DNA from 2 places in the Paenibacillus sp. YAE3 genome. Region 2 is predicted to be linked to the other one. Evidence: riboswitches for the same ligand, from Rfam matches in the RefSeq annotation. Region 2 holds a riboswitch; the other holds the start of a gene.
What was found. Region 2 has a riboswitch for cyclic di-GMP ahead of AC27KL_RS21500 (amino acid adenylation domain-containing protein). Riboswitches for the same ligand answer to the same signal wherever they lie in the genome.
Positions count from the first base shown of each region.

Region 1: another riboswitch for cyclic di-GMP. It lies ahead of nadE (ammonia-dependent NAD(+) synthetase); the one in region 2 lies ahead of AC27KL_RS21500 (amino acid adenylation domain-containing protein).

Region 1 covers NZ_BAAIYF010000015.1:53,975-62,774, forward strand. The annotation lists gene AC27KL_RS23835 (Spo0E family sporulation regulatory protein-aspartic acid phosphatase) at 139-330, opposite strand; gene AC27KL_RS23840 (helix-turn-helix transcriptional regulator) at 803-1,570, opposite strand; cyclic di-GMP riboswitch class I at 1,719-1,813, opposite strand; cyclic di-GMP riboswitch class I at 2,038-2,132, opposite strand; cyclic di-GMP riboswitch class I at 2,444-2,537, shown strand; gene nadE (ammonia-dependent NAD(+) synthetase) at 2,758-3,645, shown strand; gene AC27KL_RS23850 (DUF4062 domain-containing protein) at 3,774-4,958, shown strand; gene AC27KL_RS23855 (isopeptide-forming domain-containing fimbrial protein) at 5,028-8,800, opposite strand, start outside.
Region 2 covers NZ_BAAIYF010000012.1:53,005-75,749, forward strand. The annotation lists gene AC27KL_RS21465 (S41 family peptidase) at 1-615, opposite strand, end outside; gene AC27KL_RS21470 (murein hydrolase activator EnvC family protein) at 711-1,991, opposite strand; gene ftsX (permease-like cell division protein FtsX) at 2,070-2,984, opposite strand; gene ftsE (cell division ATP-binding protein FtsE) at 2,974-3,660, opposite strand; gene AC27KL_RS21485 (VanW family protein) at 3,872-5,308, shown strand; gene AC27KL_RS21490 (methyl-accepting chemotaxis protein) at 5,429-6,703, opposite strand; gene AC27KL_RS21495 (hypothetical protein) at 6,770-7,114, opposite strand; gene AC27KL_RS21500 (amino acid adenylation domain-containing protein) at 7,238-13,990, opposite strand; cyclic di-GMP riboswitch class I at 14,207-14,307, opposite strand; gene AC27KL_RS21505 (4'-phosphopantetheinyl transferase family protein) at 14,494-15,222, opposite strand; gene AC27KL_RS21510 (hypothetical protein) at 15,271-15,426, opposite strand; gene AC27KL_RS21515 (MFS transporter) at 15,540-16,616, opposite strand; gene AC27KL_RS21520 (hypothetical protein) at 16,672-17,415, opposite strand; gene AC27KL_RS21525 (bactofilin) at 17,447-18,163, opposite strand; gene AC27KL_RS21530 (YhbD family protein) at 18,167-18,805, opposite strand; gene AC27KL_RS21535 (glycoside hydrolase family 38 N-terminal domain-containing protein) at 19,020-21,473, opposite strand; gene AC27KL_RS21540 (ROK family protein) at 21,536-22,456, opposite strand; gene AC27KL_RS21545 (class I mannose-6-phosphate isomerase) at 22,449-22,745, opposite strand, start outside.

The DNA.
Region 1 (8,800 bases), on a different contig from region 2:
TAAAACGTGATCCGTTCCGCAAGACCTATCTAGTTATATGAACTTTCCAATAAATTCACTTCTATAATTCACGCCGGTTTTTCAGATGTTTTTACGTAGCCGTGATTAAAAGATCTTACTTTTTCATTTCTGCCTTCTTCACTCGTCGATAAAAAGTCGGCTTCGCCTCTTTTCCCCCTTCAATGTCTGGTTATACTCATTCAAAAGCTCATCCAACTCCTCGGACTTTAGCAGAACTTCTTTGGTCATCGTACCTATCTTCTGGGCTAATTCATTGAGCTCCGAACGCACCGCCTCAATTTTTATTTGCAGTTCGTTGATTTGTAGCATCAATATTCACCTCATGATTTCATTTTCGGGTAAGGATACCGGCGGTTGGACGCCGACGGCCGTAGCGCCAGCAGAACAACGGTTTCGGCTGGCACAGACTCTACTTCCTTTTGTTTTTTGGTTTGCAAATAGAGCATTTTTTTGTTATTGCCTGCCGTGTAGCTTACTTCTCCAATAGCAAGCTCGGCCTGACAAAGGCTTAGTAGGCCTTGCTCGCGTTACTATACGAAAGGCGGAAAGAAAATCCCTTGAAATCAAAAGAACCGGCTGTTTGGCCGGTTCTCTCTTCTACGTCCATTTGGTTTTCTCGACACTCTAAGGGCCTTTTAATTGTAGTTTTTGGGTTTGCTATTATCGTACGAAGCGTGATTTTTGTCGAATGATGAAATAACCTTAACTTTGATTGTAATTATAAAAAACGCACCAATTAAAAAAAATACCCAAAATTGGGTACTTTTCGTTTCGAACGTGGTTATATAAACTTTTTAAGAAACGCTCCTTTATGATGGACTCTCGTTTTAGCATAGATCTTCTTAATAAACGTCCGAACCGTATTTTGACTAATCCCGCAAATGTCCGCAATCTCGGGAACGTTTTTATTTTCCAGCCACCCAAATGCGATTTCCTTTTCCCGATTCGTTAAATCATACTGATCAAACAGGGCATAGACCTGCTCCTGATAAACCATTGGATTTTTAGGGGACAATTTTTCTTGAACACTCTTCGCCAGGCGCTCAATCAGCGGCAAGGCAAATGTCACTTCGTGAAAAGAGTGAAAACTGAGGCCAAGGTAGCCTATAACAACCTTTTTTATTCGAATTGGGGTACAAACGCATGCCAGCTCCCAAAACAAATTATTGCTATGTTCGGTCCCAATAACGACGGAAAGGGACTGTAATTTGATGGATAATGAAATGGCGCTCATTCCTGCGTCTTGGTTGGCAACGGAGTTGCCCTTTTGGATATGATTCCTTTTAAAAAAGGATTTTAACGAATCGGTTCCGAGGTAATCCAAAACATTCCCGTCAGGGTCAGCAATGATAAATAAATAAGGGATAGACAGCAAATCGCTTATATTCCGGATTTCCTCTTGCAGCAAAGAAAGGATCTCTCTCTGTTCAACCAGCCTGTCGCCTGCTTCGGATCTATGATCGACATGAGGAAATGGATGGTTTGCCTCCAAGAATGTTTTTGATTCCATATCCGACACATGCTTCCACGAACGTCTGCTATCGATCATTTTGTCCCCTTCTTTCGAATTTATTTTGCCATCAATAATAAGATCGATCTCTCCTCGTTATCGCCGCCGCTTCATTTCGTAAAGAAATAAAAAATCCCCCGCCTTGCATGAAAAATACATAGCAAAATAGACGGAGGTCTCCGTCGTATTCGGCAACTGGCTGGCATCGCGGTCCGAAGTTGATCCGCATTAGCCCCTTTAGCTTTGCGTCGCCACTTTTCAGTGGGTTTGCTATTATCGTACGATAACTATTCAGTTAAGACAGCTTTTACGTTTTGAAAGTCCATCCTACGCTTGCGTCAATTCGAAATTTTCCGCCGCAGAAAGAAAGGTGCTGCTACAGATAAAGCCCAGAAAGTTTAATTTAAGTTTTGTGCAATTCCCTCCTCTTTAAAGTATGTTAAAGGACGCAAAAAGCCTCCGTCAGCTTTAAAGGGATAGATAAATAGACGGAGGCTTCCGTCGTATTCGGCAACTGGCTGGCATCGCGATCCGAAGTTGATCCGCATTAGCCCCTATAGCTTTGCGTCGCCACTTTTCAGTGGGTTTGCTATTGTCGTACGAAACGAACTATGTAATTGACATACGCAATATCACATTTTGTAATATTTTGATTTAATTAAACTATAACTACTTCATTTTAGCATGAATATAGGCCCAACGGATCAATTTATTGGAAGAGATTGTTTTATTTTGTCGTCAGATTGCAAAGCCATCCATGGTGAGCCCGAGCCCCTTCCAGAGCATCCCTCTCTTTTCAAATTTATAAAATTAGCGTGCATTTTCAAATATTCCCCAAAACAATCCGAAAGACCTATTCCTATTTTCTGGTTATTTTTAGTAAATTGAATTCAAGCGACAAATTCATACCTCGTACGACAATGGCAAACTTACTGAAAAGTAGGGACGCAAAGCTATAGGGGCTAAAATGGATCGGATGATGCCATCATGCCAGCCAGCTACCGAATACGACGGGGGACCTCCGTCTATTCACTGACTTGATCATAGATAGGGGGTTTTTTGTGTTGTTTGATCATTTAGGTATACTCCGTTTCGTTCGATAAACAAGAGGGATTTGATATTCAGGTTTTATTTGTCGCCTATAACGGAACATTGCATGTTTTACATTTAGAGGATTATAGAACTTGATGTGTGTATAATAAAAATTTCTTCGGAGGTATTTTAACATGAGTACACTCAAGCAAAAAGATGAAGTTATCCGCATCAAGGAAGGGAAATCAACCGAAAATCGGGCTCTACAAGATAAAATTATCAACTTGCTGCAGGTGAAGCCTTCGATTGACCCCAAGAGCGAAGTGCGCAATCGCATCCAATTCTTGAAGGATTACCTGCTTCACACAAATAAAAATGGATTCGTGCTGGGCATTTCCGGGGGGCAGGATTCGAGTTTGACGGGTCGCCTGTGTCAAATCGCTGTTGAAGAACTTCGCCGGGAAACGGGCAGAGACGACTACGTGTTCATTGCTTTGCGGCTCCCTTATGGCGTCCAACTGGATGAAATTGATGCCCAACGGTCTCTCGATTTTATCCAACCTGATAATGTATTGGTCGTGAACATCAAGCCTGCGGTGGACGCTGCCGTACGGTCGTTTGAGCAAGCGACAGGGCAGAAAATGTCCGACTTCAACAAAGGAAATCAAAAAGCTCAGGAGCGGATGACCGTTCATTATCGTTTGGCTCATCATTTCAATGTGCTTGTGGTAGGCACGTGCCATGCAGCAGAAGCGTTGACCGGTTATTTTACCAAGTATGGAGATGGAGGCGCGGATTTGACTCCGCTGACCGGATTGACGAAGCAGCAAGGTCGTGAATTGCTCAAGCTTTTGGGCGCAGACGAGCGAATCTACACCAAGCCGCCAACGGCGGATTTGCTCGATGAAAAGCCGGGACTGTTGGAAGAGGACGAACTTGGTCTCTCGTTTAACATGATGGATGCTTACTTAACGGGTCATGCCATTCCGGACGATATTGCCGAGCGGATTGAACGCCGGTTCGAGATGAACGAACACAAGCATTACCTGCCAGTCAAACCGCTTGATACTTGGTGGAGGTAGTCAAACGCAGAAATTGGTCTTACTGTGACATCCCAAAATGCCAAGAGGGTGATGAGGTGGAACACCCTCTTGGCATTGACGGGTTAAGATATGGCTGCGTATGCAAAACAAGGGGAGGAGAGGTCCAGATGGCTGAAGTCACCAAGATTTTTCTAAGTTCTGCTGCGGATCCCGAGTTTAAAAACCTGCGATTAGAAATAAAAACCTCGTTAGAAGAACTAAATCATCGCGTAATTAATTTTGAACACCAGTTTGGTCCTATTGGGCGTGACGCTATTCATACATATCTAGAACGGGTATCGGCCTCTGACGTCTACTTGTTATTCATAGGTCGTCGATCAGGGGCCTATATCAAAAATGAAGACCGAACGACCACCCATCTTGAGTTTGAGCAAGCATATAATGAAAACAAGCAAATTTACGTACTGGTCAGCGATTTTATTAAGGACCATTATTTTTCCACGATCAAACCGTATATTGACCGCTTCTGGAATGATCATGGCAGAATGCCCCTTGCATCGTTCAAAGATGAATTTTTACCCTTTCTTGAATCCCAAGTTGATGTAGATGCTCATGGCGTAGAGCCTTATATTTGGTTTTTCCTTACGGATTTGTATCATAAAAAAATATATTTTGAATCCTTCAACATAGAGAATCCGGAATACTTTTCGCGGTTGCGGAAATATTTAAGCGATGATCTGCGTCGCGGATACAAGTACTTGGCACAGGAAAATGAAATACAAGAGCAGCTTTTACTGGCTCAGTCTTACCCAAGGCTGCAGCGTACCGTATTTTCGCTTACTGCATTACTTGAAGATGGACACATATATGACATGTCCCGCTTTCTTACAATATTAAGGGATGAATTGGATGGCGGCCGCATCGTTTACTCAGGTCGTCATTATGCCGCGCCAACTTTGGGTACGTATCGGCGATGTTGTGGCATTACCCTCTATCAACATTTCAATGGCAAGATGCGATTAGTCCAAAGCGAGGGAAATGTCGGTTATCGATTGGTGCGTTCGTTGGAAGATCCCAATTCCTATGTGGGGGATACGTTCAAAAATTACGATAACGGGTTATATTATGATCAAGCAAATCAGATGCTTTACTTTACGGTGTCCAAAGGGTCCTACGTATTGTGCTTTCATTATCCCTTAGAAGATCGGTGGGGTGATGAACAATTTGAACAATATCAAGAACATGTTAAATATGCTCTAATGCATTCACCAACCTATGACGTCTGCTTGTTTGCAGCTTATTTATTGGGAGGGATTAATAATCAACCCGAAGAAGACGCCGTCTCGAATTAAGCTCAGAATAAAACGAAGAAAACACCTTTCGCGCTGAAAGGTGTTTTCTTCTTTTCTTGAGAGATACCGTTATTGTGCCTTATTTTTTCTCCAGAACAACCATCCTGCAAACAGAATGATCAATCCGAGGAACCCTAAGTTGTAAACGTTCGTAGCTGTGTTCGGCAGCTTGCTGCCGGACTGCATTCCCGTTTGGTCCGCTGGCGAAGGAGCTTTTCCAGACTCCCCGGCAACGGTTCCGTTATCTCCAAACGGAGAGCCCGATCCGTCGCCCGCATCCGGAGCCGTGCCCTTTCCAGGATGGGTTGGCGTTGTTCCTGTTCCAGGATTCGTTGGTGTCGTTCCGCTTCCCGGATTCGTTGGCTCAGGGGTGGTTCCTGGAACGGTTGTTCCAGTTTCAGTTCCCTTTACATTGACCGTCACGACGGACGTCACGGTGCCTCCCCGGCCGTCGCTCACGATCACCGTAAAGCTGTCGCTGCCGGTATAATCGCGCTCCGGTACATACGTCCACGTTCCGTCCGGATTCACCGTTACCGTACCGTGCTTCGGATCGCTTCCTTTCGTATACGTCAGCTTGTCTCCATCCGCGTCCGTACCTTCTATTTTTCCGGTTGCCGGCGTGTTGATCGTCGTCTCCGTAGTATAGGAAGGCACGCTTGGTACCTGATTTGGTTTTCCAGGGTCCGTTCCCGTTCCAGGATTCGGCGTGGTGCCTGGGCTTGTTCCAGGGTCCGTTCCTGGATCTACAGGTGGAGTAACCGGTGGATCTACTGGATCGACCGGCGGGTCGACGGGTGGCTCTACTGGTGGATCCGGATCTACTGGCGGGTCAACCGGAGGATTGACCGGCGGTTCCGGCTCAACGACCACTTTTTCCGTGGGTGTGCCCGGCTGAGTAATATTGTCGCCTTCAACCAATGCGGTATTTTCGATCGTCTTACCGCCTTGTCCCGGTTGAATGACGGCCTTAAACTCCAGCGTATGCCAGTTAATGCCCATAACATTGCCAAATGAGCCATACACTTCTCCCGTTACCGAATAACCGGCATCGTTGTCGTTCTCATCGGTGACCGATGCACCGTCCACCTTTAGGCTGTCCGGCACGTATTTCAAGCCTGCAGGCAATGTATCTGTAATCGTCAGATTCTCCAGATACGTATCGTTGACCACGCCTCTTACACGAATCGTATAGGCGATCGTATCCCCGACTTCATAGGTGGCCTTGCTTACTGTATTCGCTGCGGACTTCTTCGTTTCAATCTGCGGATTCCGCGGATAAACTTCGACTTCATTTCTTGGTCTGTCCGGCGTTCCAATATTGTCGCCCTCGACGGCCGCAATATTGATAATATTCTTGCCTGCTTGTCCCGGCAGCACTTTCGCCTGGAACGTCACCTTGTGCCACGCGGTATCGGTAACATCTCCGAACTGACCGAAGATTTTGCCGTTAGCGAAATGGCCCTTGTCGCCATCTTGGTCATCGGTGACTTGCACGTCGTCAACTGTCAGCGTGCCCGCGACATATTCCAGACCAGCTGGAATCTCGTCCGTGATCGTCAGGTCGGTCACCCGACTATCGGAGGCCGTGTTGCGTGTCTGAATCGTGTAGTGCAGTGTGTCCCCGACTTCCGGATGTGCGGCGTCAGTGTTGCCGTCTGCTTTTTTAAACAGTTCCGCTGTTTTCGTAGACTCCAGAGCGTTTTCGCGCGGATAAACTTCAACAACTTTCTCTGGCGTGCTTGGCGTGGTGATATTATCGCCATTCACGACAGCTACGTTTCGGATGTTTTTGCCAGCTTGACCCGGCAGCACTTTCACTTGGAATGTCACCTTGTGCCACGCAGTATCGGTAACATCTCCGAACTGACCGAAGATTTTACGGTTAGCGAAATGGCCGTTGTCGCCATCTTGGTCATCGGTGACTTGCACGTCGTCAACTGTCAGTGTGCCCGCAACATATTCCAGACCAGCTGGAATTTCGTCCGTGATCGTCAGATTGGTTACCAGACTATCGGAGGCCGTGTTGCGTGTTTGAATCGTGTACTTCAGTGTGTCTCCGACTTCCGGATGTACGGTGTCGGTGTTCCCGGCCGCTTTATCAAGCAGTTCCGCTGTTTTCGCGGATTCCAGCGAAGTTTTTCGTGGGTAAACCTCTACTGCGTTCTCCGGCGTTTTAGGTGTGTTGACATTGTCGCCATCCACGACAGCGATATTTCGGATGACTTTGCCGGCTTGTCCCGGCAATACCTTCACTTGGAACGTCACTTCGTGCCAATTGGTATCCATCACATTCCCGAATTGAGCGAAGACTTTACCGTCTGTGAAATGACCTGCATCGTCGCCTTCAGCATCTGTGACAGCAGCGCCGTCGACTTTCAGCGTGCCTGGTACGTATTGCAGACCTGCCGGAATGTCGTCCGTGATCGTCAAATTTTTAACTAGACTATCTTTGATGTTGTTCCGCGTTTGAATCGTGTACTCCAGCATGTCCCCGACTTCCGGATTTGTGGCGTCGGTGTTGCCGGATGCTTTTTCAAACAGCTTCGCTGTTTTCGTGGACTCCAGCGAAGTTTCACGCGGATAAACCTCGACAATTTGCTTCGGCGTGCTCGGCGTGGTGACATTGTCGCCATCTACGACAGCCACATTTTGGATGTCATTGCCAGCTTGCCCCGGCTGCACTTTCACCTGGAACGTCACCTTGTGCCACGCGGTATCGGTAACGTCTCCGAACTGACCGAAGATTTTACGGTTAGCGAAATAGCCCTTGTCGCCATCTTGGTCATCGGTGACTTGCACGCCGTCAACTGTCAGCGTGCCCGCGACATATTCCAGACCAGCTGGAATCTCGTCCGTGATCGTCAGGTTGGTTACCCGACTATCGGAGGCCGTGTTGCGTGTCTGAATCGTGTACTGCAGTGTGTCCCCGACTTCCGGATGTGCGGCGTCGGTGTTTCCGTCCGCCTTTTTAAACAGTCCCGCTGTTTTTTCAGCTTCTAAATGCGGTTCTCTATACTGGACGGATGTTGTCACATTATTGGACTGGATTGTTTCATTTCCACCTGTCAGCAAGTTTTTGTAGCCAATAGTCGCTATATTGGCGACAGAACCTTCTGCATGGCTGGATAGTGCTTTCACTTTGAATTGTACGGTAATTCCATCAGGTGAGTTAGTCGTGTTTGGCAAATCGCCGAGCCTGATGATTACCTTTTGCCCGTCAAAATGCCCTGCGTCTTGATCGTCTGTATCGGTTAATGCCCCGGCATTCGGACCGTTCACAATTCTTATCGAGCCTGGAATGTATTCCGTTCCTTCTGGAATCGCATCTTCAAAGACGGTATTGGCTGCAATATCTCCACCATTGTTTTTAATGGTTACTTCATAGGTTAATACATCGCCAGCGTATACTTTTCCTTCTGGAGAGACAGTCTTCTCTGCAACTACACATGGCTCTGTTCCTAAGAAAATGTTATCAAGGTAATTACCGAAAGCCACTTTTCCAGTAGATGTACTAATTGCTTTAAAACCAAAACGTGTCACTGTTTGACCTGCTGGAACCGTATAACTCCCTGAATATGTTTTCCATGTAGTCCCAGTTGAAATTCTCATTATTTCTGGTGTGGTATTGAATGGATCAGCCGTAACCGGTCCAATATTCACACTCATCGTATCCACACCACTGTATCCTCTGTGATCTAAGCGCCAATAAATCGTCTGTCCTGGTGTGGTCGGTAATTCCTGGTATAACATACTGTTTTGATCAGCATTCAATTCAGCATATCTACTCGTAAGATTTTCCTTATTCGGAGTATCTGGTGGTATCGTGCTCGGTCGGGCAG
Region 2 (22,745 bases):
ATGGGCTTTGACCGTCTCGACGTCAACGTCGTCGCGGATGATGGTATATTCGATCGGCGCGGCCGAGCCGCTGCGTTTGATCGTCAATTTCGCCTCGCTGCCTTTCGGGCCGCGGATTTTGGCGACGGCATCGTTCAGTTCCAGGCCATGAAGCGATTCGCCGTTGACGCTTAAAATGATGTCTTTCGCACGGATGCCCGCCTTCTCGGCAGGCGAACCTTTAATCGGCGACACCACGACGACGTTCCCGTTCTCGGACGAAACCTCGGCACCGATGCCGCTGAACGATCCTTCGATCGACTCCTCGAACTCCTCGGCCGTCTTTTTGCCCATGTAAGAGGAATACGGGTCGTCAAGGGATTGGGTCATCCCGTTAATGGCGCCGTCGAGCAGTTTGGTGCGGTCCACGTCCTGATAATAATTCGACTGGATGAGGTCCAGGGCCGTGCCCAATTTTTTCGCTTCATCCGGCTTCAAGCCGCCGGCTGCGCTAGCGAACACGCTTTTCCCCAGAGCCGATTGATTGGCTATGCTGGAACCTGTCAATGCAAGCGTCAGCGCGCTTCCGCAAAGCATCGCCAGAAGGACCAGAAATACGACCGTACGTTTTTTCATGTGTGATCACCGCCTTTTATTTTCCGGCCAAGCCTTGTAGGGACCAGTTCTAACCATGGTAGTATATGTCCGGCTTGTACGGAATATTTATGATCTTACAAATAAGGCATCGGATTCACAGGGTTGCCGTTCTCGCGGACCTCGAAATGCAAATGCGGGCCCGTTACCCGTCCCGTCGATCCGGATTCGGCAATCACCTGGCCGCGGCTGACGTGCTCGCCAACCCTCACCTTGATTCCGCCGCTGCGGATGTGGCCGTACAACGTCCACATCCCGCCTCCATGATCGATAATAACACAGTAGCCGTATCCGCTCCACCATTCGGCAAGCGTGACGGTTCCTTCATCCGCCGCGTGGATCGGCGTTCCTTCCGGAACGGCCAAATCGACGCCCGTATGCATTTTGCCGACTTCCCCCGTCACCGGATGGACTCTTCGTCCATACCCGGAAGACACGCGCGCGCCGCTGACCGGCATGTACAACGGTCCGCCGTTGCCGGAGAATCCTCCGGAGCTTGCGACCGACGAGCTGGCCTTTTTCTTGGCCGCCGCGGCGGCTCTTTTCGCTGCCGCGGCCTTCGCTGCAGCCGCGCGTCTGGCGGCCTCTTCGGCTTTCAGCTTGTTTTTCTCCTGCTGCAGCGCCGATCGTTTGCTGACCAGGGTTACGAGCAATGCGTTTTGCTCTTCGCTGAGATCGTCCGAATCCTCGATCTGCTGATCGTATTTGGCGATGAGGATTTGCTTTTGTCTTTCGTTTTCGTCCAGGATGGCTTTTTGGTTTTCCATCTCGGCGTACAGATCCTTCGCCTTGGCATACTGCCCTTCAAGCTCTTTTTTCTTTTCGAGCACGAGCGCTTTATCCTTCTTATGCTGCTCGAGCAGGTCCTTGTCCTGGTCCACGAAGTTTTTGAGCGTGTCCGCCCGTTCCAGGAAATCGGAAAAGCTCGTCGAAGACAGGAGCACTTCCAGGTAAGACACGCTGCCGTCCGTGTACATCAGCCTGACGCGGGATTCCAGCATTTTCTCCCGGGACGCGATCCGGTCCTCCGCCGCGTCGAGCGCGGTGGCCGTCTCGCGGAGCTTGTCCTGGGTTTCGTCGATCTGGACCGAAATCTGGGTCATCTTATTGCTGACCTGCTCGATTTGGTTCAACACGTACTGCAAATTTTGCGTCGTTTTATTTTTATAATGCTGCGCTTCCTGCTTCTGCGATTCGGCCTTTTCCTTTTGCTTTTTGGCCGCCTGCGCCTGCTGCTGCAGCACTCTCATCTCATGTTCGATTTGATCGACGGTTCTCTTTTTGGCGTAGCCCTCGGAGGGCTGGACAACGGCCGCCGCCAGCAAGACAACGGCAAGTACAGAGGCTATCTTTTTCAACTTGCGCTCCCCATCCTTTTCAAATAATCTTCCGTATGGAGTCGCCCTAGCTGCGGGCGCGTTCCTCGCGCGATTAACCTATACCTTCAAAAATTTGCGAATAGAGAGGGTCGTTCCCCACATGCCGATCAGGACGCCGAGCACGATCAGGAGGCCGCCCCACTGCCACAAATCGCTCACGGGCAGCAGCGACATTTGCAGCGTGAAATCGGAGCCCACGGTTGCCGCCAAACGGCTGTACCCGGTAAACAGGATCGCGACCGTGATGATCGAACCGATCAGGCCGATCAGCGTTCCTTCCACGAAAAACGGCCAGCGGATAAACGTGTTCGTCGCGCCCACCAGCTTCATGATCCCGATTTCCCGGCGCCGCGCAAGAATCGTGACCCGGATCGTGTTGGAAATGAGGAACATCGACATCACCGCAAGCCCGGCCACGAAAATGAATCCGATGTTGCGCACCATGCGCGTGACTTTGAACAGCGTTTCAATCGTGCCTTTGCCGTATTTCACCTTCATGATCGGCTGCTGGTCGGCATGGCTCGTGTTTAACGCTTCGATTTTTTTGGAAACAAAAGGAACGGTCGTCGGTTCGTATACTTCGATCTTGAACGCGTCCGGAAGCGGATTGTTGTCCTTGTCGAACCCTTCGAGCAGATCCTTGCCTTCATCGCCCATGCTCTTGCGGAAATCCTCGAGCCCTTGCTCCTTGGAGATGAAGTCGATTTTGCTGACTTCCGGCATGGCGGCAATTTCCTTCTGCACGGTTTCGCGCAGCTTCTGGTCCACGTTCAAATTCAGGTATGCCCGAATCTGCACCTGCTTGTCCGCTTTGTCCGCGATGGCGTTTACATTGAGTACAAGCAGAATAAATACGCCCAAAATGAATAGAGATACGATAATGGATACAATCGATGCGACGGACATCCAGCCGTTGCGGAATATGTTTTTCGCCCCTTCCCGCAAATGCCGCAAGAAGGTGTTAAAAGTCATATCCGTACTCTCCTCTCAGCTGGTCGCGCACGATGTTTCCGTGTTCGATCGCGATGACGCGCTTGCGCATCGTGTTCACGATATCCTTGTTGTGGGTGGCCATGACGATGGTCGTTCCGCGGAAGTTGATTTCGTCCAGAAGCTGCATGATGCCCCAGGACGTTTCGGGGTCGAGGTTACCGGTAGGCTCGTCCGCAATGATTACCGAGGGATTGTTGACGATCGCGCGGGCGATGGCGATGCGCTGCTGCTCTCCGCCGGAAAGCTGGGCGGGCTGGCGGTTCGCTTTGGCCTTCAGACCGACCAGATCCAGCACTTCCATGACCCGTTTTTTCATCTGGCGTTTCGGGGTTTCGATGACTTCCATGGCAAACGCAACGTTTTCATACGCAGTAAGCTTCGGCAAAAGGCGGAAATCCTGAAAAATAACGCCGATGTTGCGTCTGACGTAAGGAATTTTCCGCTGCTTCAGCTTCCCTATATTAAACCCGTTTACGGAGATTTGCCCTTTCGTAGGCACCTCTTCGCGGTATATAAGTTTCATAAAGGTCGATTTTCCTGCGCCGGACGGGCCGACGACATATACGAATTCATTGCGGTCAATCTTGACGGACACCCCTTGAAGCGCATGGGTTCCGTTCGGGTACGTCTTCCACACATCCTGCATTTCGATCACTTCATTATCACTTCCTACATTACATAATTAGCCATTATAATTTCGACATGTTCCAGCTAATTCCTTTAAAAATCTTTCGGAATCACCATGATGTTTTTTATTGTAACAAATTTGTTACCTTTTGAGTACCCGAAATTTTTCCAATTTATTTACATATATATGAAAGACTGCATCAACCGCGTTTAATATGAAGCGAAAAAAGGTGGGAGCCATGAAAAAAGTTCATTTGACGTTGATCATCGTCGCCGCCATGGTGCTGATCGGTTCCGTCGCTGCCGGGGGCATACATCTTTATATCGGCCAAAACACGCTTCCGGATTACATTACCGTCGGCGGCTGGGACGTCGGCGGAAAGAAAAAGGACGAGGTCCTCCGGGAGCTGGACGCCAGGCTGAAACAGCTGGAGGAAAAGCCTCTGACGGTGACGCTTGCCGCGAGCAACGGCCAGGAAGTCAACATGACGCTAAAAACGGCGGGCGTCACGTTCGACGCGGCCGAATTCAAAAAAGCGGTTGCCGCCCTCGACGAAGGCAGCTGGCTGGACCGGCTCAAAGCTCGCCAACGGTTCAAACGGGAATGGACGCTGTCCCCGAGATGGAATCGGGCGCTGATCAAGGAGCGGTTCGGGCCCGCATGGGAGGAAAAACAATTCGGCAGCCCCGTCAACGCCTCGCGCCGCATCGCCAAAAACGACAAGGTGGTCTATACCCCGGAAGTATCGGTGTCCCGGATCGATTGGGACAACTTCACCCGAACGATGACCGCGCTCATTCCCAAAAGCTTCCCCGAGCCCGAAGACGCGGACGTGCCGCTGAAGATAAAGCTTCCTTTATATAACCTGAAACCGAAGGTAACGGTGAACAGCCTGAAGGAAGAAGGCATCGAACGAAAAATCGTCGAGTCCAGCACCGGCCTCGGCTCCAGCGCCTCCGGCAGGGTATACAACGTCAGCTCCGCCGCTAAGGCTATCGACGGCATGGTGTTAAAGCCGGGGGAAATATTCGATTACGGGCAGGTCATCGCAAAGGCCGAGAAAACGTACGGCTTCCGCGAAGCCCCGGTCATTCTGAACGGGAAGCTCGTCCCGGGAATCGGCGGCGGCATCTGCCAGGTGTCCAGTACCGTGTACAATGCGGCGTTGCGGACCGGGCTGGAAATCGTGGAAAGACGCAACCACTCCTTGCCGGTCAGCTATTTGCCCAAGGGGCTCGACGCCACGTTTGCCGAGGGCTCCATCAACTTCCGGTTCAAAAACACGACAGGCAAATCGCTGCTGATCCGCGCTTACGTGGAAGGCAACAATTTGACCGTCAAATTTTTCGGCACGTTTCCGAAAAACACCGAATACGAGCTGGAGACCCGAACCGTCCAGACGCTTCCCGTGAAGGAAAAATTCGTGCAGAACAAAGACATTCCGGCAGGCGCGCAAGAGGTGCTGCAGGAGGGCAAGCCCGGCTACGTCGTGGAAACCTATCAGATCAAGAAGGTGAACGGCGAGACCGTCGAGAAAAAACGCATTTCCCGGGATACGTACCGACCGCAAAGCAGGCTGATCGCCGTAAATAACGGAAGCGCCGAGGCCGGCAGCGATTCCCAAGGCTCCAAAGAGCAGATCGTCGAAGACGGAATCAGCGGCCCGAATTTCTAGCAAACGGGGAGCCTGCAATACAAAAGGCGGCCCTTCGCCAAAAGCGAAGAGGCCGCCTTCTCATCTTATATGGACGAACAGGCGGATGCTGCTAAAGCTCTCCGTCCATCCGATTGCTCTCTAACTCACGGGTTTTGAAGATATTTCGTGATCGCCGATCTGTTCGCGGTATTTCCGAATGGCCAGGTCCAGCCCTTTCGAATATTGGTTCAGCGTTTCGGTTGCAGCTGAAATTTGCTCCATGATGGAGTGGTGCTCTTCGACGGCTTGCGTTACGTTGTTCATTTCCGACATCGTTTTCACGGCGATTTGCTCCGTTTTTTCCATGGTCACGACCAGCTGCTCCGCGCCTGCCGCGATCTCTTCGACGGCCGAGGACACTTCCTGAATTTGACCGGCGACCTCGCCGACCGAAAGCTTGATGAATTCGAACGAGTCTCCGGCTTGGTTCACGACTTTTAGCCCGTTTCCTACTTGTTCTGCCACCAGCTTGGTAGAATCGACCGCCTGCGCCGTTTCCTTCAGGATCGCCGATACGACCTTCGTCACTTGCTTGGCGGAATTGGAGGACTGCTCTGCCAGGTTTCGGATCTCACTGGCAATGACGGAGAACCCTCTGCCCTCATCCCCGAAACGCGCTGCCTCAATGGCCGCATTCAGCGAAAGCAGGTGCGTCTGTTCGGCGATTTCCCGGATCATGGCGACAAACGATACGACTTCGCGCGAGCTCTCGTCCAGCCGGTTCATCATCTCGACCAGGGAACGAACCGTCGTATCGGCTTCGTCCATCTGCTTCATGGCTGCCAAAATTGCTTCCTGTCCTTCCGCGGATTTTTCGGACGATTCGCCTGCCGCCGCAGCCACTTCGTCGGCGCTGCCGGCGATGTGCCGGATCGCGTTGACCACGTCTCCCACCGTATTGGAACTGATCCGGATCATGTCGGTCTGCTGGCTTGCATCTTGGGATACGCCCAGCGTCGCTTCCTTGATCATGTCCGATACGTAAAAGCCCATTTCGGCGCTGGCTTTGACTTCTTCGATGGTACCCGCCATCTGCGAGATTTGGGTATTGAACTCTTCCGATAATTCCTTGTACTGAAGCCCGATCTTATGTATATGATCTTCCGATGCGCCTACAGGCTCGCCGGAGATTCGGCCGCCGGTTACGGCCTGGCCCCGAACGTTCCCGGCCCCTGCCGTACGCAGCAGCCATACCGCGATCCAATAACCGACCGGTACCGTCAAAACAAGGCTCGCGATCAATCCCGCCCAACCGGGCAAACCGCATAAGAGACAAATCAGATTGATGATGACAACAGCTCCCGCAAAATATCCTGCGCCCGCCAGCCCTATTTTTCTATATTGCTTTTGCATGTCGGGATTTTCGACTTTCATGGTGCATTTCACCCACCTATCCGGTTGCACCCGATGTCCGCGGACATCGGGTGCATGTTGTATGGATTAGTTTTTCAAAAACGCTTCCGCGTCTTCCAGCTTTTCAAAGGAATCGACCACTTCGCCAAACATCCGTTTCATTTGAAGTTTGGATACGGCCGAACCGGTGTAGTAAGCCCATTTGGACAGTCCCTTTTGGACCGAAAGATCGCCCAGCGGGCTCAGTTTTTCGGCGACGTCCATCGTAAACAGCTTGCCTTCGCTCAAATCCGTCAGGCCCGTAAATCCTGGCTTGACTCCTTCAAGCGCCTTTTTGAAATCTTCGATGTACTGGTTGACGTTGTCCTTGTTGATTTCGCTCACTTTGACGGTAAGACGGTTCAATCCAGCATCATAATTAATTGTGTACATGCTTTTTCCCCCATTTTTTATCAGGATAGCGAATATCCCGAATAGAATATATTGGTTTTAGCATAAGCAAAAATCATAGATTTGTAAAGAAGAATTTACCGAATTATGTAGAATTATGTCGAATTAAATAAATCCTTCTTTTCTGCAATGATTAAACATCATATGGATCATTTCGCGGTCCAGCGAACTCCACGAAAAGCCAAATTTCGACAATATCTGCGTCGTCTTGCCGGAGAAGATCGTAAAAAATGTCGTAGACACCGTTTCTTCCATCCAGCCGTAATGCAGCATGATTTGTTCGATGACGCGCTTCGATTTTTCATCGTCGTATTGCTTCCCAAGATAATCGACAAATTTGTCGAATGATAGCAGGCCGATCGTTTGGCCGAACGGATTCTCTTGCAAAACGGCGCCGATATTCGCTTCGTGCGGATTGGCGATATGGAACGATTCGTTCCGAAGCGCCCGGGAATCGGCCAGCAGCAAAATCGCCTTGCTTGCCTGATCGACATAGGTAAAGTCGAAGTCGCTGTGCTCTCCCGGCGCGATGCCTAGCTCGAAAAACGATTTCATCGTCGTATAAAACGCGTTGTCCGCGATGTTTTGCTGGAACCTTCCCGTTTCGGAGTGGAACACGATGTTGCCGAGACGGTAGATGTTCGTGACGATCCCGCGCTCCCGTGCGGCCAATACGAGGCGTTCCGCCTCATACTTCGTCTTGGCGTAATAATTTTCGAACCGCTGCCCTTTTTCCAGGTCGTATTCCGTAAAGCACACATGCCGTGCCCCCTCGACGACGCCTGTCGCAACGCCGAGCGTGGAGATGTGGTGCATATGTTTCGGCCGGCCTTCGGCGGCAAAGGCAAGCAGGTTGGCCGTCGCCTTCACGTTCTGCAGCTCGAAATCGGCATAACTTCCGTAATGTTTGACGTTGGCCGCCGAATGGATAATCGCGTCCGTTTGCTGCAGGAGTTTCTCATACGCCTGAGCATCGAGTCCAAACCGGTCCCGGGTAATATCGCCGGCATAAGCATGGATGCGTTCCCGATATGTCCCGAACCAATCCGGTCCGAAGTAATAGGCGCATTTTTGCTTCAGCCGCTCCTCGGCCTCGGCGTCCGACCCTGCCCGAACGATGGCGATGACGTTCCAATCTTTTTCGGTCATCGCCTCCCATAGCAAATGGGCTCCAAGATACCCCGTGGCCCCCGTCAGAAGCACGCTCCCGTATCCGTTCACGGCTGCCGTATCCAGCTGCTCGTAATTTCGGTTACGCTCGTTATACATTGTTTTATCGGCTGAAAGGTCGATATTTTTTAAGCCGGCGTACAGTTCTTTCACCTGCTCGAGCCTGGAGTGGAGATGGTTTGTTTTCGGTTTGATCTTGCTTGCCAGCTCCGCAATCGTCTGATGCTCGAAAATATCGTTCATGCCGATCTCGAACTGCTTCTGCAGCCGGGCGACGACGACCGTCGCTTTCAACGAGTGGCCGCCAAGCTCGAAGAAATTGTCATGGATCCCGACGTTGTCCACTTGAAGCACCGCCTGCCACACCTCGGCCACGGCCTGCTCCGTTTCCGTTCTCGGACCTGCGTAATCCCTGCTTCGACCCTGGGACGCATCGGGCTCCGGCAGAGCCTTGCGGTCGATTTTCCCGTTCGGCGTCAGCGGCATTTCCGGCAGCTGCGTGAAATAAGAAGGAATCATGTAATCCGGCAAGGCCTTGCCGATATGCTCCCGCAGCTCGCTGACGGACATGTCGGCCGTCGCCGTGAAATAAGCGCATAAATAGTGGCCGCCTTTGCCGTCCTCTTTGGCCACGACGATCGTTTCCGACACCGCCGGATGGTTCAGCAGGCAATTTTCGATTTCGCCGAGCTCGATCCGGAAACCGCGGATTTTGACCTGGTGGTCAAGCCGGCCCAAAAACTCGATGGTGCCTTCCCGGGTCCATCTAGCCAAGTCACCCGTTTTGTACATGCGTTCGCCTTTGATGAACGGGTTTGGCACGTAGCGCTCCCGGGTCATGTCCTCGTTGTTGTAATAACCGCGTCCTACGTTGTGCCCGGCAATGTACAGCTCCCCGGCCACGCCGACCGGCTGCGGCTGCAGGTTTTCGTTCACGATGTAAATCTGCGTATTGGCAATCGGCTTGCCGATCGGAGGCAGCTCCGGAATCGCCCCGTTCGGGTCGATCGTATGCGTCGTGACGACATGCGTTTCCGACGGTCCGTAATGGTTATGCAAATAGACGCCGTGCTTTTTCAGGTGGGCGCGGAATTTTTCCGGCACGATGAGCTGTTCGCCCGCCGTGATGACATGTTTTACGGAAGACGGGAAACGGTCCGCGTATTCTTTTTCGTTCAAAATGAACTTCAGGAACGATACCGGCATAAACAGGATTTCGATGCCCTTGGTTTCGATATGTTCCAGCAGGTCGCCGACGCTCATCCGCAGGTCGTTCGTGATCAAATGCAGCGTGCCGCCCGCCAGCAGCGTCGACCAGATTTCCTGCGAGCAGACGTCGAAGCTGATCGTGGTGAATTGCAGCACATTGCCGCCGTAATCGACGTTTGTAGCCTCGTATTCAAAATGAAGCAGATTGACGATGTTCCGGTGCTCGATCATGACGCCCTTCGGCTTTCCGGTGGTCCCCGACGTATAGATGACGTACAGCAGGTCGGACGGTCCGTTCACGTGCGGCAAATCTTCCGTGCGGTCGCCGTAAGCGTCCTCGCGATCGATCAGCAGCGTTTCGCCCCCAAAGGAGACTTGTCCGGCCAGATGCGACTGCGTCAGCAGCAGCCGGGTATGGCTGTTCTCCAGCATGTAGACGACGCGGTCCTGCGGATATTCGGGATCGATCGGCACGTAAGCCCCGCCCGCCTTCAGGATGGCAAGCAATCCGACGATCATCTCGAACGAGCGGTCGACCATCAGCCCGACGACCTGATCCGGCACGACGCCTTTGGCGCGCAGCGTCCAGGCAAGCCAGTTGGCGCGTTCGTTCAATTCGCGGTAGGACATGCTGCGCGGGCCGAAGACAAGCGCAGTTTTCTCCGGCGTACGCCGCGCCTGTTCCTCGAACAAGCCGTGAATCGTCATTTGATCCCGGTAAACCGAATCGGTCGCGTTTAATCCTTTTACGAGGAACTCATGCTCCTTTTCGTCCAAAATCTCGAGTTCGCACAGCATTTTGCCCGGATGGACCAGCGCATCGGCCAACAGCTGCAGGAAACGGGCGCCGAACGCTTCGATGCTTTGCCGTTCGAACAAATCCGTGCAGTACTGAAGGTCGATCCGAATGCCGGCTTCTTCCTCCGTCAAATCGACCATCAGGTCGTATTTCGAGATCGGATGGACATAAGGATAAAGGGACGTTTCCGCACCTTCCAGCCGAAGCTCGAGTTTGCCCGTGTTCTGCATGACGAACAGCGTGTCGAACAGCAGGTTGCGGCTTGGATCGCGCGGAATGTTCAATGAACGAACCAGTTCCTCCAGCTCGTAATCCTGATGTTCGAAAGCGCCGAGCAGCGCCGTCTTCACCTCCTGCAGCAGCTGCATGAAGGATTTGCGCTTTTCGGGATAGCAGCGGACAGGCAGCGTATTGACGAACATGCCGATCACGGCGTGAAGCTCTTCGCGCAACCGTCCGGCAACCGGGACGCCCGTAATGATGTCCTCCTGGTTCGTGTAGCGGGACAGCAGCGCGTGATAACCCGCAAACAGCACCATAAACGGCGTGACGCCGGAATCGAGCGCGAACTTTTTAAGCCGGTCGGCCGTCTCTTCGGGAAGCCTGATCGTTACCGTATCCCCCGCAAAGCTCTGCTTGGCCGGCCGTTCCCGGTCGGTCGGAAGCTGCAGGATCGGAAGCTCGCCGGACAATGTTTTTTCCCAATAAGCTTTATGGCCCCCGCCAGCCCTTCTTTCAGCCGAGCCCGCTTCCCAGACGGCAAAATCGGCAAAACCGATCGGCAGCTCCCCGAGCGTTTCCCCGCGATACAATCGGGACAGCTCATCGAAAAAGACGTTGGCCGAGATGCCGTCGACCGCAATATGATGGAAATCGACCAACAGCACCTGGAGGTCCGCATCCCCGCAGCGGATGAGCCAAGCCCGCAGCAGCGGCGCCTTGGCAAGATCGAACGGCGTGATCAGGGAATGGATCAGGGCGTTCAGGTTTGGTTCGCTGGTTTCCTTCTGCCCAAGCTCGAACGGAACATGGTCATGCAGCCGCTGCACGATTTCTTCGTTCTCCCATTGATAGGACGTGCGGAAAGCATCATGTCTGGCGATCATCGTACGGAATGCCTGTTCCAGCCGCTGCTGATCGACTTCCCCTTCGATCCGGAAAGCAAACGGCGCATTATAGGCCGTTCCGACCTGCTCCATCTGTTCGATGAAATAAAGCCTTTTTTGCGCCGAAGCAAGCGGATAACTTGTTCTTGCCGGGCCTTTCGCAATGACGTCCGGGCCTGACCCGGCGGTTTCGGTTGCAGCCGCTTGCTCGTTGCCGTAAGACGATTCCGAAGCCGCTTGTTCGATCCATTCCGCTTGCTCCCGAACCGTCGGCCGTTCGAACAGCAGCGTGACCGGTACGGATGCGCCGAAACGCCGCTCAAGCTTGGCTTGCAGCAGGACGGCCTTCAGCGAATCCCCGCCCGCCGTAAAAAACGACTCGCAGGCGTCCACGCGGCCCAAGCCCAGCACCTCGCTCCATATGGCCGCCACTTCTTCTTCCCATTCGCCGGCCGGGGCTTCGTAACGTCCCTCGTCGAGCGAAGCCGCGGGGGCGGGAAGCGCACGTCTGTCGACCTTGCCGTTGGCCGTTAGCGGAAGCTCTTGAAGCCCTACCAACTTGGAAGGAACCATGTAATCCGGCAATTGCTCCGCCAAAAACGCCTTCATTTCGCCGTAGGCCAATTCCCCGTCCGCCACAACGTATGCGCACAAATATTTGGCGCCGGATGCGTCCTCGAGATCGATGACGACGGCTTCGGACACCTGCGGGTGCTGCAGCAGCCGGTGTTCGATTTCGCCGGTTTCGATCCGGAAGCCGCGGATTTTGACCTGGTGGTCGATCCGCCCGAGGAATTCGATGGCGCCGTCTTCCGTCCATCTTGCCAAGTCTCCCGTCCGGTACAGCCGTTTTTCTCCGGTTATGCCCCCGGGAACAAACTTCTGCCCGGTCAGCTCCGGCTGGTTCAAATAACCGCGCGCCAGCCCGCTTCCAGCAATGCACAATTCGCCGGCAATGCCGACAGGCTGCGGATGCCCGTATGCGTCCAGAATGTAGACCCTCGAGTTATCGACCGGATAACCGATCGGAATGTTCGGCGTCAACTCCGTGACCTTATAGGCCGTCGTGACCACGGTGTTTTCCGTCGGGCCGTAGCAATTGTACAGGTCATAGTTCTGCCTGCTGAACGATTTCAGCTTGTCCCCGCCCGTCAAAAGAACGCGCAGCGTCGGATGGTCCATCGTCATGAAATGCTCGCAGAACTGGGTCGGCAAAAAGCTGATCGTAATGCCGTGCCGCTTAAAGTACGCATGCAGCTGCGTCGAATCCAGGCGGATCTCTTCGGGAATGACGTGAATCGCCGCCCCCGACACCAGATACGGAAACATCTCCCACACGGAAGCGTCAAAGCCGAACCCGGCGTATTTGGTGGCCCGGTCCTTTTCGGTCACTCCGAATTCCCTGATGTGCCAGGCGCACAGATTGACAAGCGATCGGTGCTCGACCATTACGCCTTTCGGCCTTCCCGTCGAACCGGAAGTGTAGATCACGTAAGCCATGTCGCCCGGTTCCGCAGATTCGCGCACATTCCGCATCTCCACATCGGCAGCCTCCGATTCGCCGCGAGTATCGGCAGAAAACTCCGCCGCGCAAACCATCTGGCCTTTGAAGCGGACTTTTCCGTCCAGTCTGACCTTCGGCTCGGTGACAAGCAGCTCCGTTCCGCTGTCTTCGAGCATATACGTGATGCGGTCGGCGGGATACGCCGGATCGATCGGCAAGTAGGCCGCGCCCGTTTTCAGGATCGCCAGCGTCCCGACGATCATCTCAAGGGACGGCGTCGCGATGATGCCGACGATCCGCTCCCGGCCGGCTCCCCTCCGTACCAATTCGCGGGCCAATCTGTCCGCTTTTTCGTTCAGCTGGCCGTACGTCAACGATTCACCTTGGTAGACCACCGCGATGTTATCCGGAGCCTTGTGTGCCTGATCCTCAAACAAGCCGTGGATGGTCCGGTCTAATTCGGCATGCGCAGCCGTTTGGTTCCAGCCCGCAAGCTGGGCCTCCTCGTCTTCCGTCAGCAGCTTCAAGCCGCCGATCGTCATGTTTGAACCTGCCGCCCATGCGGCCATGATATGCTGCAAATGCCGGCACATGCGCCGAATAAAATCGCCGGGGAACATGCCGTCCGCATGCCAAACCTCGAAGCCGCCCGCTTCGTGCCGATCCAGCGAGACCGCCAGCTCGAATTTGCCCTGCAGCTCGTCCGGGCCTATGCCGCTCCCCGTCCCAATGGCGGTGTTGCATACCGGGGATCCTTCGTCCAGGCCGGCGCAAATACCGGCAATTTCATCGAAAGCCGCCGACTTGGCCGCATGCTCCTTCATGGCGGCGGCAACCTGAAGCACATGACTTTGCAGCGTCGTTGCCCCGTCCGCTTTCGTTATGAGCGGATAGGCTTGCTCGGCGGACGCGACGACGGCGAACGCAACCTCCTCCCGGCGCAAATACCGGATCAGCAGCATGCCCCATGCCGCACTCAGCAGCACGCTTGGTTCGATACGCGCGGTCTCGCATGCCTGCCGAATTTGACGCCCCGTTTCCTCCGGCCAGCGATACATAACCCTTTGCATTGGAATGGACGCCTTTCCAGAATGAATGCGCAGTATCGTCCGTTCTTCCAATTGCTTCACATACCGATTCCATTCATCCAAGTTGGACTTTCCTGTTGTTAACACCGACATGTTCATCTTTCCTTTGCTTGATCATAGGATTCTGTATAGAAAAAAATTAAAAACAAAAAAACTCTACTTGCCGAGAGTAGAGTTCCTTCGATCGCGAAAACGTCTTTCGGCAGCTGGCTGGCATAGCGATAAGATCAAGGATCTTGCCGCCTGAAGCCCCTTTAGCTTTGTGCCCCTGCCTTTCGGCAGGTTTACCTTTGGCTTGAGTTTTCAAAGTGCGGTATTTCAGATATTGCTGAAAATAAATGAAATATCTGAAAAATACACTTTTAATATATCATGTTTATAGTTAAAGTACAGGTTAGATCCTTCCAATAAGAGGTAATAAAAGTGTCTATATCCCGAAATTATGGGAAATGCCATAGGTTATCATTGGAAAAGCCCCCCGCCCCTTAGTCCCCGGCTTCAGAACATGACTTTAACGCGTCCAGCAGCCCATCGGGAGAAAAGCGCCGGACAGCGGCCGCTTGCTCCTCCAGCGGCATGCAAACGGATAACTTGTAGTCGGGGTCAAACGGGACGACTTGAAGATGCAGCTCCGGATCGATCCCGCCTTGATGCATGATGCGAATCCCGGAAGGATGCCTGATCGTCTCCAGCTTGGACAAGCCGATCGAAAGGCCTTTGCCGACGGCTTTGGAATAACTTTCTTTAAGCGTCCACAACTCGAAAAAGAAGGCATCCCGACGTTCGGCGGGCTGCCTTCTCCATTCAGTAAGCTCCCGTGGCGTAAAGCACAACTCGGCTGCTTCCGCTTCCGCCCGGCCGATATGCTCGACATCGATGCCGATCGGTCCCCTGGCGCCCACGGCGCATACGACCCAATCCTTGGCGTGGGACACGTTAAAATAATAGCCGGGAACGCCTGCCAGGAATGGTTTGCCGTAACCATCCCTGGCAAACTCCACGTTCCGGAGCCGTAGCCCCTTTTCGAGACAAGCCGTCACCCGTTTCAAGGCATCGGAAACGATCACGCGCTCCGCGTCCCGCTCCGATCTGTGCCTCGCGGCCCGGGACCTTGCTTCATCAGGCAAAAAGGCGAGCAGCCGCTGCATATCCGCGCCGGCGCCTTCCCGCCAATCGTTAAGATTTACGGTATATATCGTCGCGATGCGTTTCACCTTCTCCCCTTCTTCGCTCCTTGCCGTGAAAGCCGTTTATGGCACAAGTCAAGGAATCAGTTTGAGCTTGCGCGCCTGCTCTTCGGTCAAAATAAATTCCTCGGACGGCCATACCTCGTCTTCGTCGTCCACGCCGAACATGTTCATGACTTCAGGCCAAATTCCTTTTTCCACCGCTTCTTCCTGGGTAATAATCACTTTCATGAGCGACCAGCCTCCTAATGTTGACCGTATTTAATTCAAGTATTACCCAATCATGGACCCTTGTCGACAGCAATATGGCAGCCGGAGCGCAACGGCTCTGTTCGATAATCCCATTAAGCCTTCGTTCGGGATTGCGCGGGGGAAGGCTCTTGGGCGAACTGCATCCGCCCCGCGCCCATCATCGACACCGAAAGCAAGGCGAAAAACACCGGAAGGAGCGCCCACAGAAACGCGTGATCGACGGAAAGCGAAAGCGCCGCGCTGATTTTTTCCATGACGGGCCTCGGAATCAGCGCTCTCATCTCAGGCGATAAGAGCTGCTGCGGGTCGGCGTTTGCCGGCATGTTTTCCCCCGAACCCCCAAGCCTTTCCGCCAGTTGATTATTAAAATCGTTGCGCTGAATGATGCCGAAGACGGTAATTCCGATCGTCATCCCGAGCGAACGCAGAATAGAAATCGTTGAGTTGGCCGACCCCCGCTGCCGCACATCCATCCCTTGGATAGCCGACATGCTGAGCACGGAAAACGAAAAGCCGATGCCAAAGCCGGTAATCATCATATAAAGCGAGAGCACCGTCCGGGACGTTTCCGGCGTAATCGTGGCAAGCAAATACATGCCGAGCAAAAACACGACGGCCGAGAAGACCATGACTCTGCGGAACGTCATTTTGGCGGAAAGCATGCCACCGACTTGCGAAGCGACAACCGAGCTCAGCGTGAGGGGGAGTAGTATCAATCCGGAGTTAGTTGCACTCTCGCCCATGACGCCTTGGACGAAAATCGGAATATACACCGCCGCCGTAATAAAAGCCGCCCCGTAAAACAATGCGGCCGCGCTGCTTGCCGCAAACAGCCTTTTCCGGAACATGTCGTACGAGATGATCGGTTCCGCCGCCTTGCGCTCAATCAGCAGGAACGCGATGAACAGCACGGCAAACGCCGCAAACAAACCTAAAATGACGAAGGAATCCCATGCATATTTGTTGCCGCCGAGCTCGAGCGCGAACATGAGGCTGACGACGGCGCCCACAAGCGTTGCCGCTCCCCAGACGTCGATTTTTTGCCGCGAGTGCTCATGCGATTCCTTGTAAAAGAACACGACGAGCAGAAACGCGATCAGCCCCAGTGGGATATTGATATAGAAAATCCAACGCCAATGCCAATAATCCGTAATATACGCTCCCAGCAACGATCCAACCCAGCCTGTTCTTTTTAACCGCCATAAAAGCCTATTGCTCCTCTCCTCACCATTCGGTTTTGGCCGACTGCGAAACGACGGCTTCGGGATCCTGCTTCAATTCATCCTTGTATTCCACAAGGCCGATGCTGCATCCGGCGCCGATGGTGACGCTGCGTCCCCGGACCACGGCAGCTTTGGTATTTTCCAGCTCGACCGTATCTCCTTCGATCGTTTCCGCCGTAAGCATGCCGTCCGGCCCCATGAACAATTTCCCGAAAAGAGACATGCCGCTTCCTTTTTTGACGGTAATTCGGCTCCCGACCAGCTCCCGCAGACGGCTGTGCCCGTGCAGCTTGAAATCCGCCTGCTCGGCATTCAGCATGCCGTTCACGTCGACCATTCCCCGGACAACCAGTTCTTCCATCTGGCAATCCGCGTTCGCCCGAAGCTCTCCCGTGATTTTCGCTTTTTCCGCCGACACCCGTCCGTCGACCGACATGACGCCGGAAATGGAGACGCTTTGAGCCGACAGGTCCCCGCCGATCCGCAGCTCCCCTTGCGTCCGGAAGCTCCCGCCGCTTGCGCTGCCAGCTACTTTCAGCGTGCCGGTGCAGGATACGCTCCCCGCCCGAAGCGCCCCCTTCATCTCGGAATTGCCCAGGCATTTGAACATTTCGCATTCCGTGTCGGCATGGATGATCGCGTCGCCCATGATTTTAACGTTGCGGAAAGCCCCTCCGCCGGATTGGCCGTTCCCCGTCATTTTCAAATCGCCGCGGGTGCCGTTCGGATTTCCGTTTATATTCATGTCTCCGTTCCTCCTTTTAAATGTCCTTGCATTAAATCTGCTGTGCCTTTTCAATCGTGGCATCGTCTTCCCGAATCAGCCGGTCCTTATACTCCACGCGGCCGATTTTGCAGCCTTTGCCGATGCGCACGACATTCCCCCGCACGATATTCGCCTCCGTATATTCCAGGTCGATCTCGTCGCCTTCGATGACTTGTGCCTGAAGCCGGGCGGAAAATGCCGGAACGACCTGCTCGAAGACGCTGACCTTTTTGAACCGTTTGACCGATATCGCATCCCCGCCGATCTCATTGACCTTGCTGGGCATGCTCAGTTTGACGTCGATCATTCCGGCATTCAGCAAACCGCCGACGTTGAATCCGCCGTGAACGTGAAACCATTCGCACTGCACGCCGCCTCTTGTTTTCAAGCTGCCGAAAATTTCAACCTTCTCGCCGATCAGCCCGCCAGCGATGGACAAGCGTCCATTAGCCGTAAGCGATTCATGGCAGACCGCGTGATCCTTAAAGGTGACGAGCCCATCCAACATCATGCGGTTTGCGTTCACCCGGCCTTCGACCGTCGCCGTGCCGTTCACCGTGACGGCCTCGCTTTGCAGCGCCCCCTCCAACGTCAACGTGCCGTTGCTGTCGAAGGAAAGGCAGTCGGTGTCCCCGTTGATTTTCACCATGCCGTCCAGCCTGACATGAGAATACAAGCCGCCTTGAGACCTGCCGATGCCGGAAATGCTCATTTCTGTTCTTTCCATATCTTACGCCTCCGTTTCATTTAGCTTCAGCTTCAATTCCTCGATGGATGCCGCCAAAGGCAGCCGGAAAATCCATTTCGCGTCCTTGTCAAAATAAATTTGCTCCGCCGACTCCGCCAAAAACAGCAGCGGAACTCCCATTTTCCTGACCAAGGCCAATTCGCACGGTTTGGATGCAAACGCCCCGTAGTGCTCGCGCATGACCGCAATCAGCATTCTGCCTTCATCCCGCGTCATGTCTCCGCCTTGCAGCAGCTTCTGCAGCACATATACCGTCAGGATATCGTCAAAAGATAACGTTTCCTGCCTTCCGGCCACTTCTTCAAATAATGCCAGCGAAATACTGGTAACAATGTTACGTTCCATGAGTTGGGCTGAGGACATCGACTGGATGTTCGAGCTCGGGGAAAATACATCCGCCAGCTCATCCAGCGACAATCCGTCTTTCATATTTTTTATGCGTTCAATCCGCTGCAGTATTTTATCCTTGGGAAAGAAGGTTTCCTGCCCCGTAAAGGCCGACTTGCGGACAAACCACTCCTCGGGAATCAGGTTTTTGCGCTTCCAGCGGTACAGTTGCCCGTAGGAGATCCCCGTCAGCTCCAGCAGTTCCTTTTTCGAAATCAGATCCTCTTCGTTCATGACACCGCCTCCTTGCATCATAATGTAACATAACATTGTTACGTTGTAAATGGGTTTAAAACATTTTTATGATTTGCGGGATTGCGGCAATATACACTTGAAAACAGCGAAGACGGTTACGAACAGACGATTTCGGATACGAACGGGATCCCCGGAAATAAAAAAGAGCAGAATGCCGGATTCTGCTCTTACAATATACTTTGTTGCAACGATTTTATGAGTCCGCCCGCACGCGCCACACGGCAGCACCGGAGCCCATCGCCCGGCAGCGGCCGATCGCCTCTTCCGCTGTACCAACGTCCTTGCTCCAATCGATGAAATAGCGGAATTCGTAAAATCCGCCCAGGGTTGCTTTGAAGTTGGTTTCCCAATAGTTGCTCATGGCCCATACGTACAGGTGCCGTTCCGTCTCTTCGGTTTGCTGGGTGTGGAGCAGCCGTTTTCCGTAGTCCAGCGAACCTAGCTGCACAAGCGGCGTATCCGGCGTGGCGATCATGAGAGCTCGGTTTTCTCCCGCAAAAGCCAGCCCCTCCTGAATGCAGTAGTAGTCCAGCAGCGTTCCCGGCAGCTGGTCGATCCCGGGACGGACGGGCGCGCCCGCTTTATCCAGCCACAGCGTTTCGGCATCCGGCAAGCCGGAAGTGAACGGCAGCGAAATATATACGTTTTCCGGTTCCCATACGCTTTCTTTATGAAAACGGACGGAGACGTCGACCCGGCTTGATCCAGCATAAAGCTTCAGAAATACGGAATAACAACTCATGCCGCGCGTTTCGAACTGCAGCTCCACGACTCCGTACAACGGGCCGTTCGAGACGGCCTTGGCCTTCGCAAGCCGCCCGACAAAGCGCTGCACGTTCAGCCCCTTGCGGTTACGGCCCATCGCGCTGCGCACGGCATACATGCTTCCCGAATTCGCAGGCCCTTCCGCAGGGGTCACTTCGTAAACAGGCGTAAACGCCCCATGTTTCCGGTCCGCGCGGATCAAATCCTCTCCGGTTTCCTTGATGACCCAGGACACGATCCCTTCTTCGTTCCAGCCGATGTTTACGTAAGGGGATTCGGCCCCATGCTGCGAAAATACGCATGCATCCCTCACTTCGCCTGCCGGGTACATATCCTCGATGTCGTATACCGTGTCGGCGCCGACCAGCTTCACGTTGCTCGTCGTGACCGCCTTCGATGTTTTGGCGGGACGAACCGTGAATTGTTTCTGTTCCCCCGGCCCCAGGTCTACCTCGACCGCGGCGCACTGAACGCCGGTTTGGTGCAATACCGCCTGCCCCGTGCTTTCGTCCACCACTTCCAGCCCGTCCTTAAAACGTTCGTTTTCGAAGCCGTCCCATTCCAAATTCGCCAGCTGCCTTAATGCATGCCGCTCGGTATTGGCCACCCGGTAACGGAAAGGGCGTCCGGGATACAGCAGGGCTCCGCCCTGAGCCTGCTGGACTTTATCCAAGGCCAGATGGGCCAACCGGCTGGCGTTGGCGGCATAAGCCAGCTTGCGCGCCTCAAGCATCTGCACGTTCCAGTGCCACGGCGCATGCACCGAAGCATGGAATCCCCACGTATGCTCGGCATACATGACAAGCTGCTGCTCGATGCCGGATAGCTCCTCGCGGCTCACAGTCTGCTGCCGGGGGTCCAAGCTTTTCACTTTGCGCAGCGTTCGCTGGGCATCCCTGAACATTTGCGTGTGCATCGGCGTGGAGCTTACGCCGTCCGACCACCAGTCCGGCCAATCGCCGCGATAGACCGGAATTTCGGCATCCTGCTGCTTCAGATGGGCGAAAAAATGGCTTAACGTGGACATCTCTATGGAAACCTTGTCGCCGTGCAGCTCATTCCAGGAGCGAATGGCCCGCGCGATGTTCCCGTTCGGCGAGCCGTTGTCGGTGGCCAGTCCCGACACCATGACCGGCACAAAATCATACGGATACCCTTCATCCTCCAGCTTGCTTAAATACCGTTCGATGCGCGTTTTCATGATCTCTTCCCGGTTGTCCACGATGGCCGGCGTCCGGAATTCGTCGCGGATCATGTAGCTGCCGACCCCGTCCGGACAAAGGCCCAGCTCGTTCCCGAACATGTAATGCTCCCCGTTCCAGACGAGCAGCTTTCTTCCGTCCGGCGCTTCCCACCAGAACGGGGTCTGTTTGCGGCCCAGCGCAAACATGCCGTGATGCGTGTGGATGCAGGAAAACAGATGCGAAATGCCCGCATCCAGCAGGCTTTGCGCGTACCCCCAGCTGTAGCCGTTAATGTCGGCGGTCATCGCCGAGTCCACGGGACAGCCGATGGAGCGCCCGTATTCCACCGCTTTGGCGTGGATGGCCCGCAGCAGATCCTCATCGGCAAGCTCCGTCATGTTCAGGTAGGTACCGGAAAGCTCAATATCGCCCTGCCGTACCGCCTCCGCAAAATCGTGCAGCTCCTCGCTGCCCGCCTCCTTCAGAAACTGTTCCACCGCCCAAAACGTCTCGCAGGTCCATTTGAAGCCTTTCCATTCCTCGCGTTTTCCCGATCGCATATCTTTGCATATCCGGATGGCCTGTCGGATAAAATCCACATGGTACTGCTCGATCCGTTCCTGCCTTTCCGTGTAACCGATGTCCGTATGCGAATGGTGGATCACAAACATGCGCCACTTCCGGCTTGGTTTATTCATGAGTACCTCTCCCATCATGAAAATTTCATAAAAACGGTATTGACCTATGTTCCATGGAAAAATCATTCGCGCTGCACGTCCGCCAAAAGCCGGCTTGCCCCTCTAAGCGCGCTTATCGACGTGTCCGCCGCTATTCGGACCGGGACGCCTCCCATCCGACCGGAGACGAACAGGTCTGCGGATTTGGCGATTTGCCCGCCGATCATGATCTCATCCGGCTGAAAAGAGCCGATCCAGGGAAGCAGCGCCTCCGACAGCCTTTCGCCGAATCGGCGGAACAATTGCACAACCTGCATTTCGCCGTCACGCGCCCTGGCGGCCAACAATTTCACGTCTTCGTCCCCGTGCGCCACTCGCGGCACTCCCATTTCTTCGGCGAGCCGAACGATCCCTCTGCGCGAGAAGTAATCGTCCAGCACCCCGTCCCGATAAGGCAGCCGGTACAGCCAGCCTTCCCCCGGGACCCCTTCGCCTTGTTTGACCAGCCGTCCGTGGTTAACGAAAGCGGAGCCGAGTCCCGTACCCAGCGTCAAATACATCGTTTTCTCCCCGGACCGCCCCGCGCCAAAAGCGTATTCGCCCAGCGCGAACAAAGCCGCGTCGTTTTCGATGGCAACCGCCGGGATGCCGCTCCACCTGCCTTTCAGCAGCGGAACCGAAGCGATCCTTTCCGTTAATTCCTCCCGGAGATTCACGCCGTACAAAGCCTCGAACTTGTTCAAACCGCGGGTAAGGCAAATCCCCCGTTCATAATCGAAAGGGCCCGGAAAGGCCAGCCCGACGCCGCGGATGCTGCATTCGGGCGGAACCTGCTTCCCTTGAATTTCGACGAGATCCGTAAGATGCCGCAGCAGCGCCTCCTTCTTCTCTCCCGATCTTGCGGGATAAACCTGCGGAGACCCTAGCAGGCTTCCATCGACGCCAACCAGGCCCGCCTTGATATACGTTCCTCCTACGTCAAAAGCCAATACGACGTCACGCATGCGGGTTAACCAGGCTGACGTTCCACTTTTTCGAAACGCCTGCTTTAATCAGCCTGCACGGACTGCCGCCCCGATTGACGATCGCGTACGCGCCAAACGCAGCCGGAATGATGTAAGACTCCGCATAACGGAGCTCGGCGTACACCGCTCCATCTTCAAGCGAAACGACGGCTGCGTGTTCCCCTTCGACCAAATTCAGCATGACGAACTCGCCTTCGGCCGCTTCCTCCCAACGGTCATCCAAATGGATGCGATGGACGTAAAACAGCAGATCCTCCCTTTCGCCCAG